Regions from separate parts of the Yersinia hibernica genome, predicted to be linked through region 1. Evidence: predicted binding sites of a transcription regulator. Region 1 holds the regulator's gene; each other region holds the start of a gene.

Region 1 (6,325 bases):
ACCAAGCTGCCTTGCACATCACGCAGCAGCGGAAATAATTGCCCGACACAGTTGCGGCCAAAATCAGCAATGGGCTGACCCAGTTGGCCTGAAGCAATCACCCGAAAATGGGCGCGGATATCATCCAATGGGCGAACCATGTTGACGAGCAGATAGCGGTCTGTTGCCAATAAAATCACTAATCCTGCCACCAAAGCAGCAATTAATATCATGCTGCTCACTTTTGTCAGATGCGTAAATTGCTCTTTAGCCACCCCAATGGCCTTTGATGCCGCCTGATTAAAACTCTCCGCCACAGAACCATATTGGCGGCTCAGCGCGGGGACGGTCTTTTTCGCTACATCTTGATAAACCGCACTATTATTATCCATCGCCGCCTGATAAAGCGGCATAACACCTTGCTCAATTAATCCACTCCACCCATTAATCACGGCACTGACTAACGCGGGGTCAAGCTGTGCATGGTCAATGGCTTTAAACTGCGCTAGCGCTTTTTTCAGATTCTCAAGTGCTACATTGGATGATTTAAGTTCTTTATCGGCATCGGTCAGGTTACCGCTCTGACGATAATCCACTGCACGGGCAAGGCGTGTCACCATCCGAAAGTATTGTTCCGTCCCCTGATTCACCAAATTCATGTTTTCCACCAACACGCTATTAGCATTAGAGGATTGTGTCAGTTGGTTCAGTGATAACAATGTATAAGCGGATACCCCACCCCATAGCAGGCAAAATGCCCCAAGTACCCAAAGTAGTGCGGCTCTGATAGTAATATTTCTTAACAACTGCATGCTCGTTCCCCTTATATATCGGATAGTTACCGTTAGACGCTCGGGTGTTATTTGATGACCGAAAAGCAATAAAGGACGCTCCATACAGCTCACGACAACTCCTTTCCCAGCAGACTTTCATCTGATGGTTCTCCCCCTGGCACCGCAAATTGCAACCTTTCAGTTACACGAAGGTTATCGGCAATGGTGTTATAAGGTTGAGCGACTCACAAAAATTTAATATCGCATAAACTTGATATCGGCATGGCGAGATTTTCTGGCATTATATCGCCCTATACATGTGTTATATTATCGGGCAGAGTGCTTGGTAATTTTCACAATTATTTGAATTTAAAAGGTATTAAGTTATATGGCAACTGTAGGCATTTTCTTTGGCAGCGATACTGGCAATACCGAAAACATTGCCAAGATGATCCAAAAGCAACTGGGCAAAGAGGTTGCTGAGGTTCACGACATTGCCAAAAGCAGCAAAGAAGATTTGGAAGGCTTCGATATTTTGCTGATCGGGATCCCAACCTGGTATTACGGTGAAGCCCAGTGCGATTGGGATGATTTCTTCCCGACACTGGAAGAGATTGATTTCAATGGCAAACTGGTCGCCTTGTTTGGTTGTGGTGATCAGGAAGACTATGCAGAATATTTCTGTGATGCGATGGGAACCGTGCGCGATATTATTGAACCGCGCGGTGCTGCAATCGTCGGCCACTGGCCAACCGCCGGCTATCACTTCGAAGCCTCCAAAGGCTTAGCGGATGATGATCACTTTATTGGTTTAGCCATTGATGAAGACAGACAACCAGAACTGACCAATGAACGTGTGCAAGCTTGGGTAAAACAAATCAGTGAAGAACTGAATTTGGCCGAGATCGCAGGCTAATTTGTCATGCCCGCTAAATCCTTCAAGAAGCAGCCAGGCAACCAACGCCTTGCCGCTTGAAGTGTAACGGGTAAATCGGAAACGCGAGGTTGATGTTCTACATTGCCGCGCGTTTTCGTTACCGCCCCACACTCGCCATACTCTGTTAAGCCACCCACAAATCCGCATCTTCATCCGCGCAAAATGAAAATAAACCGCTACAAATTTGTAACGTTACGTCTGGCGGCCATATACTTAAATGATGCAACAATCCCATTCATCAATACATTGCATGATTAATCTGACAAAGTGTGCAATTATACCTTTGTTAACAACCACGGTTTTCATTTGGGGCTAGCAGTTCTATAATGAGACGCAATTGTAATTATTGCGCCACGGATGTCATAGGCTGAACAGCCTTAATTTGAATCGATAGTAACAGGACTGAATCCGCATGACTGACAACAACAAAGCCTTAAAAAACGCTGGCCTTAAAGTAACACTGCCCCGGCTTAAGATTCTGGAAGTGTTGCAAGACCCGGCATGCCACCACGTCAGCGCGGAAGATCTTTATAAAAAGCTGATCGATATCGGTGAAGAAATTGGTTTGGCGACGGTGTATCGAGTCCTAAATCAATTTGATGATGCCGGTATTGTTACCCGCCATAATTTCGAGGGCGGCAAATCAGTCTTTGAGCTGACGCAGCAGCATCATCACGATCACCTGATTTGCCTGGATTGCGGTAAAGTGATTGAGTTTAGTAATGAATCCATTGAGTCACTTCAACGTGAAATTGCTAAACAGCATGGTATCAAGCTGACCAATCACAGCCTGTATCTGTACGGCCACTGTGAAACCGGCGATTGCCGTGAAAATGAGTCTGCGCACGATAAAGTATAGAGATTTTAAGCACTGAGATTTTAAGTACCCAATAGCCTTAGGGTGTGTTTTTAATCCGGACCAGAACATACCCCATCCGCAAGATGGCCGCCTTTCCCGCCCAGCTATCCGAGATAACCTCGGTCGGGAGTCAGGTGGTCATTATTATTTATACCCTCCGCCCACAATTCCCTGCATAAAATAAATCTAACGCAAAAAAAAACCCCGGACTTGCCGGGGGAAAACCATCAACTCAACTTCACTTAATAATGTTTACCTAAAAATCGGATAAACAGGAGTTAACATCAGACACAGCGGTTTAAAACAAAAATCAAACTTTAACCGGCTCCGCGCGGCTACTACGTTTACCATCCGGGCTGCTCGAGCGGATCAGCATGTCACCGCTGATTTTAGGCTGAACCTTGGCATCATATTTGTGCCATTGCTGGCCGCCATCAGTGGAATACTCAATAATCAGCCCCGGCAAGGAGATATTGGCTTCCAATACACCGTTGACAACACGCGCCCCCGGCACCGGCAAGCGGTATGCAATACCGGCTTTATCCAATTTTGCCAGTTCGCGTTGACCCATGAGATTAGCAAATAGCTGCCAATCGGCATTTAACGCTTTGGTATCAACCATGTGCGTTGCGCCGCTGTACTCGCGACCCGCTTTATAATCCTGCTCCCAAGAAGCACGATGCCAGGCCCGTTCAGCCAGAGGTAATACCCGTGGGAAAATCATGTACTCCATTTGCTCATCCGTCCGCACGGTTTCATTCCACGATTGCCCAGAAATACCGTGCACACCCGGCCATGGCTTATCACTCTTCGCACTGAAGTGATTACCGTCGCGGTCAACCGAAGTTTCAGCATTTTGTGGCATGTTATCGGGGGCGAAACTAAAGACTTTAGCTTCATCATTAAAACGAGTGGCCCAGTAGTAACCGCGTTCATTTGGGTTAACTTCATACGGCATATCGAAATAAACGTAATCCGGATTTGAGGCCACCACTTCATAACCTTTGTTGGCCCAATCATTGATGGAATCGGCACCGCCCCAATAGAGAGTATCCCAGAAGTTAACGCCAACCCGTTTGGTGGCAAAGGCTTTGGCATCTTTGGCATCTTTCAAACCATCTTGCCAGGCTTGCATTTTTTCGATGCCATGGGCATTAACCAGCTTGCTGACTTCAATGGCAAAGTGGCTGGAAAGGTGCTCAACATCCTGAACTTTGCCTTGCTTGACCCAATCCTGACATACCTGTGATTTGGCCCACGGCTTATCTTCCACACTCTTATCAATGATGCCTTTACCCGGCTCAAGCGGGCTATTTTTATCCTGGAACCCGGCACCCAGACGAATGTTTTTCGCCTCATCACCGCCGAAATGCCAGGTGGTCAGCGGCATCCCCGCTTCTTTGTGCATCTGGGCCATTTCGCCAATCACTTTGTCGACAAAGCGTTTTGAAGAATCCAAGCATGGGTTCAGATAACTTTTACGCTCATAGAACTGAACCGAAGTGGTGTTAGAGTCATCTGTCGGGTCAACCAAGCGGAATTCGTTAGCTTCTTGCTCTTTGCCCTGCTTCATCAAATTGTTGTAACGCGCCTCCATCGATACCACTGCCGCACGAGCATGAGCGGGCATATCAATTTCAGGAATGACTTCAATCTGGCGAGCTTTGGCGTATTTCAGAATTTCAATATAATCATCACGGGTAAAATGGCCGGAACCCAGATTATTGCTCTCTGGGCCAGAACCCAATTGCGGCAGTAAACAGGTGTTTTCCGTCAAATCGTGGCAGCGCTTGCTCCCCACATCTGTCAATTCTGGCAGCCCTGGGATCTCAATGCGCCAGCCTTCATCATCACTCAAGTGGAAGTGGAATTTGTTCAGCTTATATGCCGCCATCTGGTCCAGTAAACGCAGCACCGCATCTTTAGTTTTGAAGTTACGGCCGACATCAAGGAAAACACCACGATATTCAAAACGCGGCGCATCTTTTGCTTCCAATGTCGCTATTTTCTGGCTGCCATCCGTCGGCACTAAAGAAAGAATCGATTGCAAACCATAGAACACCCCGGCGGGGTCAAAACCAATAACTTGCGCCCCCTGCTCGCCGATTTTCAGCTCATAGGCACCGGAAACGGCTAATTCGCCATTAAAGGCCGCCGGCTGGATTGAGGTTTTAATCGGGAACCCGGCAGAGTTGGCCGTCAGGCCGAGTAATTCAAAACGCTGCTGGGCAGCCTCGGCCGCGGGCTTGGGTAATGCACTCAAATCCAGAGCCACACCTTTAGTTAAATCAGCATCTTGGGCGTGAATCTTCACTTCCATAGGGGTGGGGATAATCTGCCCGCGCAGGTTTGCCGCCGCCAATGTTTTTACCGCTTCATTTTTGCTAAAGCGCGATTGCGGTGTCATCAGCACATTATTATCGTCTTTGGTGCGCTTCCATTGATCGCCGGTAAATTGAGTCAAATACTCGTTAATATCCTCAGTATCAGTGCTTTTTAGCACTTTTGGCTGCGCATCACCTGAAGTGGCATACCAACGCGGCATAAAGTCGGTGGCAAATAACTGCCAGTATTCGCCAGTGATAGGGATTTCAACCGCTTGATTCGCCGGGAAGCCGGTAAATTTGGCGCTAGGCTCAATTTTGTGTAGGTCACCGGTCAGGTGAGTAATGGTAAATTGGTCGTTATCTACCGTCAGGATCTGACGAATGCTATGGAAGTAAATGGCCCAGTCCTGGCCTTTTATCTCATCCCCGGTGTTGGTCAGAGTAATTAATACCTTATTACATGAGGCCCAGTCAGCACCCAATTTAGCGCAATCCACGCCATTTTCAGCAGCACGGTTATCCAGCACTTTATAGTTAACTTTCAACGTGCTGAGCTGATCAACAATCTGCTGATTGGTGGTGTCCGCATGTGCGTACCCCATCAAGCCAAAGGTTGCGGTTATCGCCGCTAACGCATTTAATCTGAATTTGTTCATCACTAACCTCATCCTTAATAAATAACCGTTGCCAAAGCCACTACTGAAGTATTGTCGCTGACAGAATTATTGTTAGTTCAACTGCCTGATATGGATTAATTTTTGTTGTGGATTAATTGTTGTGGATTAATTATTGCTGCGAATTTCTTGCCAAAGCTTGCCACACTGCGCGTCATAAGCCTGGCCATTGCCCGTATGGGCCGCATCAATACAGCGCTGATAATCCAATACGCGGACAGTCTCTTTGTCGGTAAAGGCTTGGTGCGCTTTCTCTTGTTTCAAAACATTCAGCACCGCTTTGCAGGGAATTAATCTTTCCGGCTGGCCTTCGCTAGCATTGATACAGGCGCTGTATGCTTGCTTCAGTTTACTGTCTTCTGGCTGAACCGGGCCAGGTGTGGCACAAGCAGTTAATCCCATCACCGCGGTAATAATAAAAAGTATTTTTTTCATGCTGACACTCCATTATGACCCCGGCACACCGGCCGGGGTTGGCAATCAAACGGGTAAAATCAGAAGATGGTAAATGGCGCAATCACGATAAATTTAACGTCTTTTTCATCTTGGAAGATGTTGCCGAAACCACCGCCATAGCTTGGGATATTGGTGTGATTGTCATACATGGTGTAATGCAGTTTGAATAATGTGCCTTTCGCCCGGCCCTCTTGCAGGGTGTAGAGAATATCAAAGTTCCAGGCGGATTCTTTCAAACGCACACTCTGGTCAAAGATTGGATTGGTGCTGGGTTTTGCATCCCAGCCATAAGCATAGGAAGTCCCGACTGACCAACCGGC
Region 2 (6,325 bases), 580 kb from region 1:
CCCAAAATTCAACTCTTGCCCGGTCAATACTGCAATCAAGGTTACCGCAGGGACAGTCAGTGAAATGGTTGCCAGCACAGAACCGAAAAACAGATTCATGGCCCGCTGTACCTGATTTGCCAGCACCGCTTTTAAAGCACCTAATCCTTCTGGTGACAGGATAAGTAAGGCAATCAGGAAGCCGGTAAATTTAGCCGGTGCATTGAGCTCGGTGAGCAGTGCTTCCAATGGGTTCGCGTCAAATTTTGTCACCGCGATTACCGCAACCAAATGAATCAATAACCAAAATGTGTGCCACAGACTACTGTGAGATGAGGGTTTTCCGTGGTGTGGGTCACTCGGGTCATCCCCCTCGTCTTCATGCTCGTAGACAAACAGGTTCTGATGGGTTTTGGTTTGGATAAGCAAGAAAACACCATACATTGCCGCCGAAATAGCCGCAACAACCAAGGATTGTGCCACGGTAAAGTTACCGTCAGGCAAGGTGCTGGGTAATACCAAGACAATAATGGCCAGCGGGAAGATAGCCATCAGATACTGTTTGATACCGACCAAATTGACATGCTGAGTGGCAAATTTGCGGCCACCAAGCAGCAACGACACACCAACTAATCCCCCAATAACAATCATGATGATTGAATAGAGTGTATCCCTCATCAATGCCGGTGCGGCATCGCCAGTCGCCATCATTGCCGAGATCAAACTGACCTCCAACACCACCACTGACAGACTGAGAATCAAGGAACCGTAGGGTTCACCCAGGCGGTGAGCTAGGACGTCTGCATGGCGCACGACACTGAAAGCACTGCTGAGAATACCGACCAGCGCAATCAGGTTAATCACAATGACAGCGGCAAAATTGCTGGTATCGCCCCAAAGATTAAGAATAACCAGCGCAACAATTGGCAGGATAAGGGAGTATTCGTGATGGCGAGATTTAGATCGGCCAGGATCATTTTGCGACTTCATTTTGGGAACGCTCCTAATAACTTTACTGCATTAAACGGGCATTAGAGCCATTTAACGATAATTAAGCGCCATATTGCAGGCTAAGTAGCTTTAAGACTAACAAATAACAGGGAATTGTCGCAGAAAATTTACAGGGTTTTAACGGGGAAAGGTAGAAAAACGTCATAAAAATGGACACGGCAAAGTCATGTCCATTGATTTTACAAATATTAATGAAATCTAGCCGTCAATGTTATCCATTACTTCATGGCGTTGGTGATGATAATCTTCCTCATTGAGGCCTTCGCGCCAATATGGCACGGCGTACAGTTGCTGGCGTTCACAGCCTTTTTCGCGGCGAAGATAGCGGCGCAGCTGCACTACCAGCTTATCTTCACCGGCCAACCAGAATGTCGCTTCTGCCATCGGCAAATCCAGCGCGCAGAATTGGTTAATCACGTCATCAGTTTTTTCAGTGCCGCCTATGACCCAGCTGAGTTCAACACCTGCCGGTTTCACCAGATTTAGCACATCTTGTGGGGTATCGACGCGAATAATGGCATGACCTTGTGCATGGGCCGGCAGTGTTTCCAACAAGGCGGCAATTGCCGGCAGTGAAGAGGGGTCACCCACCAGATAACTGTATGTCGCCGCTGGCAGCATGGTTTCAGGCCCGCCGGGATTGGTAATTCCCAGCCAATCCCCGGCTTTGGCATGGCGGGCAAAATTGACCGCCGGGCCGCTGTGGTCATGCAGCGCAAATTCAATATCTATCTCACAAAGTTCAGGGCGAATAGCGCGCACAGAATAGGTTCGCACCGTCGGGCGCACATCCGCAGCGGGCCATTGCGGGCCTTTTTCGCCAAGAACCGGTAATTCTGGCTGGGTTTGATGCGCCAATGGCAGGAAAATTTTTAGATGCGCACCAGCACAATCTGCCGGGTAATTTTGCAATGTTGGGCTGTGAAAGGTAATTCGGCGCAAATGTGGCGAACTGTCTACCACCTGTTTGACTTGTACTAGGCGCGGCGGAGTCGGGCGGTATTTGGTTTTTGCTGCTGTTGATTCTGCAGTCACAGTTTATCCCTCTAATCTTATGGTGTTTTATTCTGGGTCATCAGCCAGCATGGCATGGCTTACAAAGAGATGAATTATATCACCAAGAAATGTTAATGATAATTATTTGCATGAAAACAATGTATGGAAAACGAAAATATACATTTGCGCCCATCGAGCAAACGTTTGGCCGGTGAATTTAATGAGACGGTTTTATCACTGGCCCCAAAGGGCAATCCGCTATATTAAAAAGTTATTTAATATAGCGGATTGCATGTTTGAGTCGCGGGTCGGGTAAAATGGGGCCGCTTTGCTAAATATTTATTTTTTTGAAAAATAAGACTATTTTTAAAATCTATGGACTAATATGTTTTTTCTGTTAGCCATTAACTTTTCTTAGTACAAAAAAACATAAGCAACGGTTTTTTTGTCTTTGTTTGTCCCGCTCATTCGCCGTAAATCTATTTATACCTTATGCACTTGCCACTGACCTGTTACGCCATTTGCATTGGGCATATCAATAGAATGAAATGAAAGGGGCTTGGTATGAATTTCCAGCAGCTAAAAATTATTCGGGAATCAGCCCGTTGCAATTACAACCTGACTGAAGTGGCCAATAGCTTATTTACTTCGCAATCTGGCGTTAGCCGCCATATTCGCGAGCTAGAAGAGGAACTGGGTATTGAGATATTTATTCGGCGCGGTAAACGGCTATTAGGAATGACCGAGCCGGGTAAAGAATTGCTGACAGTTGCCGAGCGCATGCTAAATGATGCTAATCAAATCCGTCGGTTAGCGGATGTGTTTAGTAATAATGACAGTGGGCAGCTACATATCGCCACCACACATACTCAAGCGCGTTATAGTTTGCCGCGGGTGATTAAAGAGTTTCGTCTGCTGTATCCGCAGGTAAAATTGGTTATTAGTCAGGGAAATCCGCAAGAAATCGCGGCGATGTTGCAATCTGGTGAAGCTGATATTGGCATTGCCACTGAATTATTGATGAGTGATGAATCTGTGGCGGCGTTTCCTTATTATCGCTGGCATCACGCGATTGTAGTGCCAGAAAATCACCCATTAACACAAGAGCCGAATATCACTCTGGAAACCCTAAGCACCTTGCCCTTAATTACCTATCGGCAAGGAATAACAGGCCGCTCCCGGCTGGATAATGCTTTCAAAAATGCCGGATTAACCCCTGATATCGCCCTGAGCGCGCAGGATTCTGATGTGATTAAAACCTATGTTGAACTGGGCCTGGGGGTGGGGATCTTGGCGGATATGTCTTATGAAACCCATCGTGATAAAGGGTTGGTGCGGCTCAATGCCGAGCATCTGTTTGATGCTAATACCGTGTGGTTAGGGTTAAAACGGGGCCAGTTACAACGTAACTTTATCTGGTTCTTTATCCAGCTGTGTAATCCCACACTGTCCCTGCATGATATTAAAGAGAAAGTATTGGCAGAAGCGCTAGATGAGGCCGCCATTGATTTTGAGATTTAGTGTGGATGTGCGGTGCTGACCCGTCGGGTAACATCGTCAGTCAAGGTCATCATTGTCTGGCGTGAATTGCACCCGCACCTCTGTTCCACCCACTTCCCGTTGACGAATATCACACCGGCCATTTAGGCTCGCGGCCCGGTCTTGCATAATCATCAGGCCATAATGGTTGGGCCGCTGATGGGCTTGGCCAATCCCACAACCATTGTCAGTGATGGACATGACAACATCACCTTGTTCGGTGGTGATGTTCACCGCGGCTTCAGTGGCGTGGGCATGCTTATAGATATTATTTAGTGCTTCGCGGGCGATATTGACCATGTGAATGGCTTGATGGGTAGGAACCGCGTCTGATGGCAAGTTGCAATTGAGAGTGATGGGCAAACCGGCGCGCTCGCTGAATTCATTGACCAATGTTTGCAGTGCGGCCTGTAATGTCGCCTCGTGGAGTTTTAAACGGAAGGTTGTCAGCAACTCACGCAATTGGCGATAGGCAATGTTAAGTTCATCGCGCATCTGTTGAATCAATAACTTACTGGGGTCGGGCAAGTCAGGAACCTGCATTTGCAAACAACTGATTTGTATTTTCAGACAGGAAAGAGATTGGGCGATAGAGTCATGTAATTCGCGCGCAATAGCGGAGCGCTCTTCCATCAGCAGTAATTGTTGCTGATGCCTCGCCTGACTTTCCAGTGCTAGCGTGCTGGTTAATTGCTCGACTAGCATATTTACCAACTGTTGTTGATCTGAATTGAGCGGGTTTTCTGAGGGGATTGTTGCCAGTAATAAACCATATTGACCAAGTTTATCACTCAAACTCCAACTGAGAGACTCCCGCGTTGTCGCGGAGCTCGCAGTAAATGAAGAGCCACTAATGGTTAAGTGTGTAGGGCTATTTTGCGGTGGGAAGTATTCACCATCCAAATTGTTAGTCAGACTTGAGCGATAAAGATGATTTTCATATAAACAGATTTGCACATTTTCCAATGGTGTCAGTGTTTGTAATTGTTCAATCACTGGCACCAACCGCTCACTGAGCGGCTGAGAAGTATGCAGTTGGCGGCTGCTGTGGTAAAGGAAGGCCAAAACCTGGTTTTTCTGTTGTAAATCAGCGGTTTTCTGGGCAACACGCTGTTCCAGGTGGCTGTATATCACCGAAAGTTCTTGCGACATGCGGTTTAATGCCGCGCCCAGCATCCCCATTTCGTCGCGCTGATGGGGCAAAATAAAGCGCTTGCTGAAGTCACCGCGGCCAATTGCATTTGCCATCGAGATCAATTGCAGCCATGGACGTAATAAACGACGGCGAAGGTAATAAATGGTGGCGAGCATTAACCCCAGAGTTAACACAATGAAAACTAACTGAATCAGGGTCACCAACAGCAGGCGCTGCTCGGTTTTATGGTCAATAGCCAAGACTAATGCATCCAGTTGATGCACAAAATCGGCCACACTGGCGGCAACATCATCGGGCTGTTTGGCTTGCAGCAGTTGTGGTTTCAAGGTGGTTTGCCAATAGCGTTCGATTTGCTGATATTGACCGGTCAGCCCCTCGCGCTGAAGGGCGAGTTGTAAATCACTACTGGTTTTGTCTTGCTCCAGGGCTGCCAGATAGCGCTGATCTGCTTTATCTAACGGCACGATGGAAAGCAGCCGGTAGCTTTGCATTCGTAGAGAACCCGCTTTATTGATGGCGTGCGCATTACCTTGAATGCTTTGGGCCATCCATGACGAAATTGTCATGCCCGCCAGCCCCAACATGCCCAGCAGTATCATCAGCAATGCAATCTGATTAACTAATGGGATTAGGTAACGTTTCATAATGCGGTATTCCCTTAACTAATATATTCGTCATGCTGCGAGCGGCATGTGCGCCAGGCCCCCCGGTCACTGAGGTGTGTCAGTTGTTGGGGGCGGCCCCATTGCCGCTTTCCCAGCACGCGAATTATTGAGCATATCAGCGTGGCCACCTTGCCGTTTTTTATCTCAAGATGTTGCGTTAATGGGATTTCATCCCAGCGGCTGTCATCATCATACGGAACAGCTGAGATACTGCCAATAATGCCAGCACACTACTGCACCAGATAAGCAACAGCCAGCCGACTTTTTTCCACCAAGGAGATTTTATCGGCTCCACTATTTGGGCCGGTGGTTGTGATTTGATCATTCAGTGATAGCCCTGTTGGTGATTGATTTTCCCCCGGAATACGTAGTAGCTCCAGAAGGTATAAACCAGAATAATGGGAATAATAAAGAGTGCGCCAACCAGCATGAAACCAAGACTTTGCGCCGGTGCCGCTGCCTGCCATAGGGTAATTGATGGCGGAATAAGATATGGCCAGATACTGATGCCCAAACCGCTGTAACCCAAAAAGACTAACAAGAGTGTGAGCAGGAATGGTGCGTAATGACCGCCATTTTTGACTGCGCGAAGTAAAGCCCCGCTGGCCAGCAGTACCAATATAGGCACGGGGAGGAACCAGAACAGATTCGGTAAGCTAAACCAACGTGCAGCAATGTGTGGCTGGCTCAGGGGGGTCCACAAGCTAATGATGGCAATAATGAGCAGCATAATAATTGTCAGCGGCTTGGCCAATTTATACATCACTTGCTGAACATGTCCGTCAGTTTTCATGATGAGCCAGCTACACCCCAGCAGAGCATAGGCCACAACCAGACCCAAGCCACAAAACAGTGCAAAAGGAGTGAACCAATCAAATGGCCCGCCACTGTAACTGCGACCCGAAACCGGGAAACCGTGAATAAAAGCGCCGACGACCATTCCTTGTGTAAAGGTGGCAATCAATGAGCCGCCAATAAA
Region 3 (6,325 bases), 570 kb from region 1:
AACCTGCTGTATCGGATGAGGATTAACTGGCTGCTGCCATTCATTTTGTAAAGTCTTACATAACTGATGTAATGCCGCCACCGCCACGGTCATCGGGATTTGGTTGAAAACTTTGCGCCCGATACGCACCTGCTCCGGCTGAACATCAATACAATTATCTTGATTAATATGCTGGCTAAATCCGCTAGTAATGGTATCGACAAACCACACCCCGACCATCACTAAAACATCAGCACCTTCAATATATTCTTTGACTTTGCTATCACTGGCCGCACCGGCATAGGTCCCAAGAAACAGCGGGTGAGATTCATCCAACAGCCCTTTACCCATCAGCAAGGTTGAATGTGGCAGATTCACGTCTGTCAGCCAATTATTCAGCGACTGTCGGGCACCAAATCGGTCGGCCAAGAAATCGGCTAATAGCGCCACGCGGCGTGCTGACTGCAATTTTTCACGGGCGGCATCAATAAATGCCTGCAAAGAGGATGGGGATAAAATAGGTTGAGAAAGCGCCAAAGCGCCCAAGTGCATGGTCACATCGGCCTGTGCAACATTGCTGGGAAGTTGGAGATAAACCGGGCGTCGCTGGGATAATGCAGCCACTAACACGCGGTCGATTTCTGCCACAGCATTTTCAGCCGTCAAACTGGTTTGTGCGCAGCTAATCTCTTTCGCCATATGAGCAAAATGGCCAAAATCGCCGTCACCTAATGAGTGGTGGAGCAACAGACCAGCCTGTTGTGAAGGTAAGGCCGGGGTACCGACAATATGAATGACTGGAAGATATTCAGCATAACTGCCAGCAATACCATTGATAGCACTTAACTCCCCGACCCCCACTGTGGTAAGCAATGCAGCCGCAGGCATGACTCGGGCATAACCATCCGCAGCATAGGCGGCATTAAGCTCATTAGCACATCCCATCCATTGGATAATCGGGTGGCTAATAACATGGTCTAGAAAGTGAAGATTAAAATCACCAGGAACACCAAAGAGATGCCGGATACCCACTTGTGCCAGTCGATCCAGTAAATAGTCTGCGACCTTATAGTGACTCACCATGACCACACCACCTTAATGATTATTATTGTCAAACAAGTATTATGCAAAACATAAATAAATCTAATGTTTTATAATTATTAATTAGCTTGCGTGGTGTAACTATTTTCTGACATCTCATTTCCGTTAATACTGGATATAAGCTCTGTGATCGCGCTAGCTTATGCCATCAGTGGAAACGTATACATTAAAGTGCGGTTTACTTTTATTAATAAGGAGCATCATGGTCTATCAGGCAGCGTCCTCCCGCTATCAGGAGATGGAATATCACCGTTGTGGCCGTAGCGGATTAATGCTGCCGGCCATTTCTCTTGGTCTGTGGCACAATTTTGGCGATAACACACTATATGAAAATAGCCGTAATTTGATTCATCGCGCTTTTGACCATGGTATTACCCATTTTGATTTAGCCAATAACTACGGCCCACCGCCCGGTTCAGCCGAGCTGAACTTCGGCCGGATCCTGCATCAAGATCTGCGCCCTTATCGTGACGAACTGATTATTTCATCCAAAGCGGGTTACACCATGTGGCCCGGCCCTTATGGTGATTGGGGTTCAAAGAAGTATCTGATTGCCAGTATCAATCAAAGCCTACAACGTATGGGTTTGGATTATGTTGATATCTTTTACCACCATCGCCCTGACCCTAATACCCCGTTGACAGAAACCATGGCGGCACTGGATTTGCTGGTGCGTCAGGGCAAAGCGCTGTATATCGGCCTGTCTAACTACCCCGCAGCACAAATGCGCCAAGCCTGTGACATTCTCGCGCAACTCGGCACCCCTTGCCTCATTCATCAACCCAAATACTCCATGTTTGAGCGCGGGATTGAAGCCGATTTGCAGGATACATTGGATGAATATGGCGTCGGGTCTATTGCTTTCTCGCCCTTGGCTGGCGGTTTATTAACTGACCGCTATTTAGCCGGTATCCCATTGGACTCACGGGCAGCCAGCGACAGTAAGTTCCTTAATCCTGAGCAACTTTCAGTAGAAAAGTTGGCTAAAGTTCGCCAATTGAATGAACTGGCACTGGATCGTGGGCAGAAATTGTCACAGATGTCTTTAGCTTGGGTGTTACGCGGGGGCCGGGTAACGTCAGCACTGATTGGTGCCAGTAAAACCAGTCAAATTGATGATGCCGTCGGCATGTTGGCCAATAGCGAATTCAGTGATACAGAAATAAAAACCATTGAAGACATATTAGTGTAAACGTTCTCTTTTCGTCCTCAACAGGGGTGCCAGGCCCCTGTTACCGCCTTTCATTCACTCAGCCCACAGATAAATCCTAAATAGATATTTTACAGTTTTATCCGAATCTCAGCGGGCGGCTTACTATTTAAGATAACGCCATAGCCCATAAGGTCAGGCAAGGATAAATAATGTTTACAATGCTAAAGCTAAGTGTCGTGAGGCCGAGAAGAATAAGGCCGCTGCTGCTCATAACCCTATTAGCTTGGTTCCCGCTGATTCCGATGGCCAATGCCGAGAGTATTGAGTTGCTACCCAGTATTTCTTTACACATTGGCGAGCAAGATAACAGCGGTAATTATTGGGATGGTTATGACTGGCGTGACCGCCAATGGTGGCATGACCATCAAGGGCGAGATTTAGGCGAGCGTAATCGTCATGGTCATTATTGGGATGGATACCGTTGGCAAGATAGAGATTGGTGGAAAAAAAACTATTACTATCGCGAAGGGCGCTATTGGAAATATGACAAGCATTATGATAAGCATGGTAAAAAACACCATCGCGGCAAAGGCCACGGTCATCATCATGACAACTAAATGAAATACTCCGGTGGGTTTGTATCCACAACCCGCCCGAGTGATAAATTAAAGCAGACTGATGAGCAGATAAGCATTTAATCCAATCACCACCAGTACAATCAGCTGCCCCAAAACCTGAATCAGTTTTGAGTTAGTCATATCGCCCATTAATTCTTTATTGCCAGTAAAGGCCAGCAATGGCACCAGCGCCAAAGCAATACCAAAACTCAGCAAGACTTGGCTCATGACCAATATCCGCGTCGCATCCATTCCCATCAAAATTACAATAAATGAGGGCAACATGGTGACGGAACGCCGCAGCCAAATAGGGATGTAAAACCGGACAAAACCCTGCATAACCACTTGACCGGCTAAGGTGCCGACCACCGTGGATGACAACCCGGCGGCCACTAAGCTCAGGCCAAAAATGGTCGCCGCGGCATTACCCAACAGTGGCTGTAAGGTTAAATAAGCTTGCTCAATCTCAGCAATACTGCCGTAGCCGTTGAAATGGAATGCTGCCGCAGCAGTCGCCATCATCGCCAGATTGACGAAACCTGCAATCGTCATGGCAATGGCGACATCCAATTTGGTCGAGGCATAACGATCCGCTTTAGAATTTTCCCCGGCAGTTTGTGTCAATGATGAATGCAAATATATGACGTGCGGCATAATAGTGGCACCCAATACCCCGGCGGCCAAAAATACCGCATCCCGATTAGGTAAGTCGGGGATAAGCATCCCTCTGCCTAATGCCGCTATTTCAGGGCGCGAGAAAACCAGCTCCACAATATAAGCGGCGGCAACAAACAGCAGCAAGCCACCGATAACCAACTCAAGGGGTTTTTGCCCGCGCTTTTGCAACATGAGAATAAGGAAAGTCGCGATACCGGTTAGCACCGCCCCCTCGAGTAGCGTCACTCCCAATAGCAATTTGAACCCAATGGCGGCCCCAATAAACTCGGCCAAGTCAGTTGCCATTGCAATTATTTCGGCTTGCACCCAATAAGCCCATACCGCAGGGCGCGGAAAGCGGTCACGGATATGTTCAGCCAGGTTTTTACCGGTAGCAATACCGAGCTTGGCGGAAAGAAGTTGGATAAGCATGGCCATGATATTGGCCCAAACCACCACCCACAATAGGGTGTAACCGAATGAAGCACCGGCCTGAATATTGGTGGCAAAGTTGCCGGGATCAATGTAGCCAATAGCGGCGATAAAAGCCGGCCCCATCAGGGAGAGTTTAATCCTCCTTGATGTACGGCGGGGCGTATCGACAGCACGACTATCCAACATTCAATATTACCCTTGGAGAATTTACGGCTACTTATTATCATCAATAATATATAAATGATAATAATTATCAAGCGCATTTAGAAAAGCGAAATTTATCACTCTGATAGCTAATACCGCATAATCTGCCAAGGCGTCACCGTCAGTTGCCAGTTTTCGCAAAATTGGATGAAAACTGCATCGCAATTTCCGAGACCGAACACTACAATTATTCAAACTAGCATATTTACACTATCGCTGTAGCATATTATTAACATGCTATTTTTTGTGATCAACCCCACTAATTTGTTTGCATTTATGAAAGTGAATTTCTATATTTGCAACATACATCTCGTTTTTAATGTAGCCGTTACATAAAATGACCACCGAAATCTAGACTGCCTCTAATTTGGAGCACATACATGTCCCATATTTTACAGTTTGCGTTGGCCTTAGTTGTGGTGGCCATATTAGCATTAGCGATCTGTAAGGATCGTAAAAGCATCCGCATTCGGTTTGTTATTCAATTGTTAGTTATTGAGGTGCTGTTAGCGTACTTCTTCCTTCATTCGGAAGTTGGATTAGGTTTTGTGAAAGGATTCGCCGGCTTATTCGACAAATTATTGGGATTCGCCGCTACCGGCACCGATTTTGTCTTCGGCAATATGGGGGATAAAGGTCTCGCGTTCTTCTTCTTAAGAGTGCTGTGCCCTATCGTCTTTATTTCTGCGCTGATTGGTATTCTGCAATACATTAAAGTGCTGCCCGTCGTTATTCGCATCATTGGTACTTTGTTGTCCAAAATCAATGGCATGGGTAAGTTAGAATCATTCAACGCAGTCAGTTCACTGATTCTGGGCCAGTCTGAAAACTTTATCGCCTATAAAGATATTCTGGGCAGAATGTCTGAAAAACGCATGTACACCATGGCGGCAACAGCAATGTCGACAGTCTCCATGTCGATTGTGGGTGCTTACATGTCAATGCTGGACGCAAAATTTGTGGTCGCAGCACTGGTGCTTAACATGTTCAGTACCTTTATCGTGTTGTCGTTAATCAACCCGTATAAAGCAGAAGATGAAGAAGAGTTGCAACTAAGCAATCTGCATGAAGGCCAAAGCTTCTTTGAAATGCTGGGTGAATACATCCTAGCTGGTTTCAAAGTCGCCATTATCGTTGCGGCCATGTTGATTGGTTTCATTGCATTGATTGCAGCAATGAATGCACTGTTCAGCCTGCTGTTCGGCATCAGCTTCCAGGGTATTTTGGGTTATGTCTTCTTCCCATTTGCCTGGGTGATGGGTATTCCTGCTCACGAAGCCTTGCAAGTGGGCGGCATTATGGCAACCAAACTGGTTTCTAACGAATTTGTGGCAATGATGGACTTGCAGAAAGTGGCATCTGAATTGTCACCACGCAGTGTGGGGATTCTGTCTGTATTCCTGGTTTCATTCGCTAACTTCTCTTCTATCGGTATCGTAGCCGGTGCGATTAAAGGCCTGAATGAACACCAAGGTAATGTGGTTTCTCGTTTTGGTCTGAAACTGCTGTACGGCTCTACACTGGTCAGTGTGCTGTCCGCCTCTATTGCGGGCCTGGTACTCTAAGTATCAGAAAAAAAATCCCTAAAGAGGCGCTACGGCGCCTTTTTTTATGCCTGTGATTCACAGTCAAACCATTCACTCCAATGATACCTTATGGGGAGCTAGCAGGCCGGGAGTATAAGTAAGTCAGATTGTGCGCCATGCACACTTTTATCGCGTTGATTTGTATTGGATATTGCTATTTAGATTAATGCTGATGCGTTTCACTCGAACCTGAGCGCAAGCATTGCTCAAAATTGACATGCAACTTTGTCTTGTCCACGAGATATTGGCTCGTATGAACTTCTGAGTTTAGGGGGGAATGGTTAAGATACTTGCTATAATGGTGGGTCGTGCGGGATTCGAACCTGCGACCAATTGATTAAAAGTCAACTGCTCTACCAACTGAGCTAACGACCCATTATATATAACTGAAAGTACAGAAGTGGTGGGCGATACCAGATTCGAACTGATGACCCCCTCCGTGTAAAGGAGATGCTCTACCAACTGAGCTAATCGCCCACTTCTATGACTGTAATGCTGTAAAACAATGAGCGATGAGTGGTGGGCGATACCAGATTCGAACTGATGACCCCCTCCGTGTAAAGGAGATGCTCTACCAACTGAGCTAATCGCCC

What was found. The regulator Fur, encoded in region 1, represses iron uptake genes when iron is present. The targets are predictions, from matches to a motif close to ATAATAATGAGAACNACTATCAA.
Region 2: a site for Fur is predicted at 2,115-2,137, ahead of D5F51_RS09970 (siderophore-interacting protein). Genes of this name have one in related genera too.
Region 3: a site for Fur is predicted at 4,177-4,199, ahead of D5F51_RS15410 (Nramp family divalent metal transporter). Genes of this name have one in related genera too.

What each region holds. Positions count from the first base shown of each region.
Region 1 is NZ_CP032487.1:2,697,667-2,703,991, forward strand. It holds gene D5F51_RS12775 (methyl-accepting chemotaxis protein) at 1-791, opposite strand, end outside; gene fldA (flavodoxin FldA) at 1,141-1,668, shown strand; gene fur (ferric iron uptake transcriptional regulator) at 2,102-2,548, shown strand; gene D5F51_RS12790 (beta-N-acetylhexosaminidase) at 2,859-5,531, opposite strand; gene chiQ (ChiQ/YbfN family lipoprotein) at 5,658-5,984, opposite strand; gene chiP (chitoporin ChiP) at 6,044-6,325, opposite strand, start outside.
Region 2 is NZ_CP032487.1:2,118,876-2,125,200, reverse strand. It holds gene chaA (sodium-potassium/proton antiporter ChaA) at 1-969, opposite strand, end outside; gene D5F51_RS09970 (siderophore-interacting protein) at 1,189-2,025, opposite strand; gene cbl (HTH-type transcriptional regulator Cbl) at 2,551-3,507, shown strand; gene narX (nitrate/nitrite two-component system sensor histidine kinase NarX) at 3,544-5,325, opposite strand; gene D5F51_RS09955 (DUF2474 domain-containing protein) at 5,504-5,671, opposite strand; gene cydB (cytochrome d ubiquinol oxidase subunit II) at 5,672-6,325, opposite strand, start outside.
Region 3 is NZ_CP032487.1:3,264,553-3,270,877, forward strand. It holds gene D5F51_RS15395 (alpha-keto acid decarboxylase family protein) at 1-1,062, opposite strand, end outside; gene D5F51_RS15400 (aldo/keto reductase) at 1,283-2,272, shown strand; gene D5F51_RS15405 (DUF2502 domain-containing protein) at 2,443-2,850, shown strand; gene D5F51_RS15410 (Nramp family divalent metal transporter) at 2,899-4,128, opposite strand; gene D5F51_RS15415 (NupC/NupG family nucleoside CNT transporter) at 4,527-5,711, shown strand; tRNA gene D5F51_RS15420 (tRNA-Lys) at 6,032-6,107, opposite strand; tRNA gene D5F51_RS15425 (tRNA-Val) at 6,134-6,209, opposite strand; tRNA gene D5F51_RS15430 (tRNA-Val) at 6,250-6,325, opposite strand.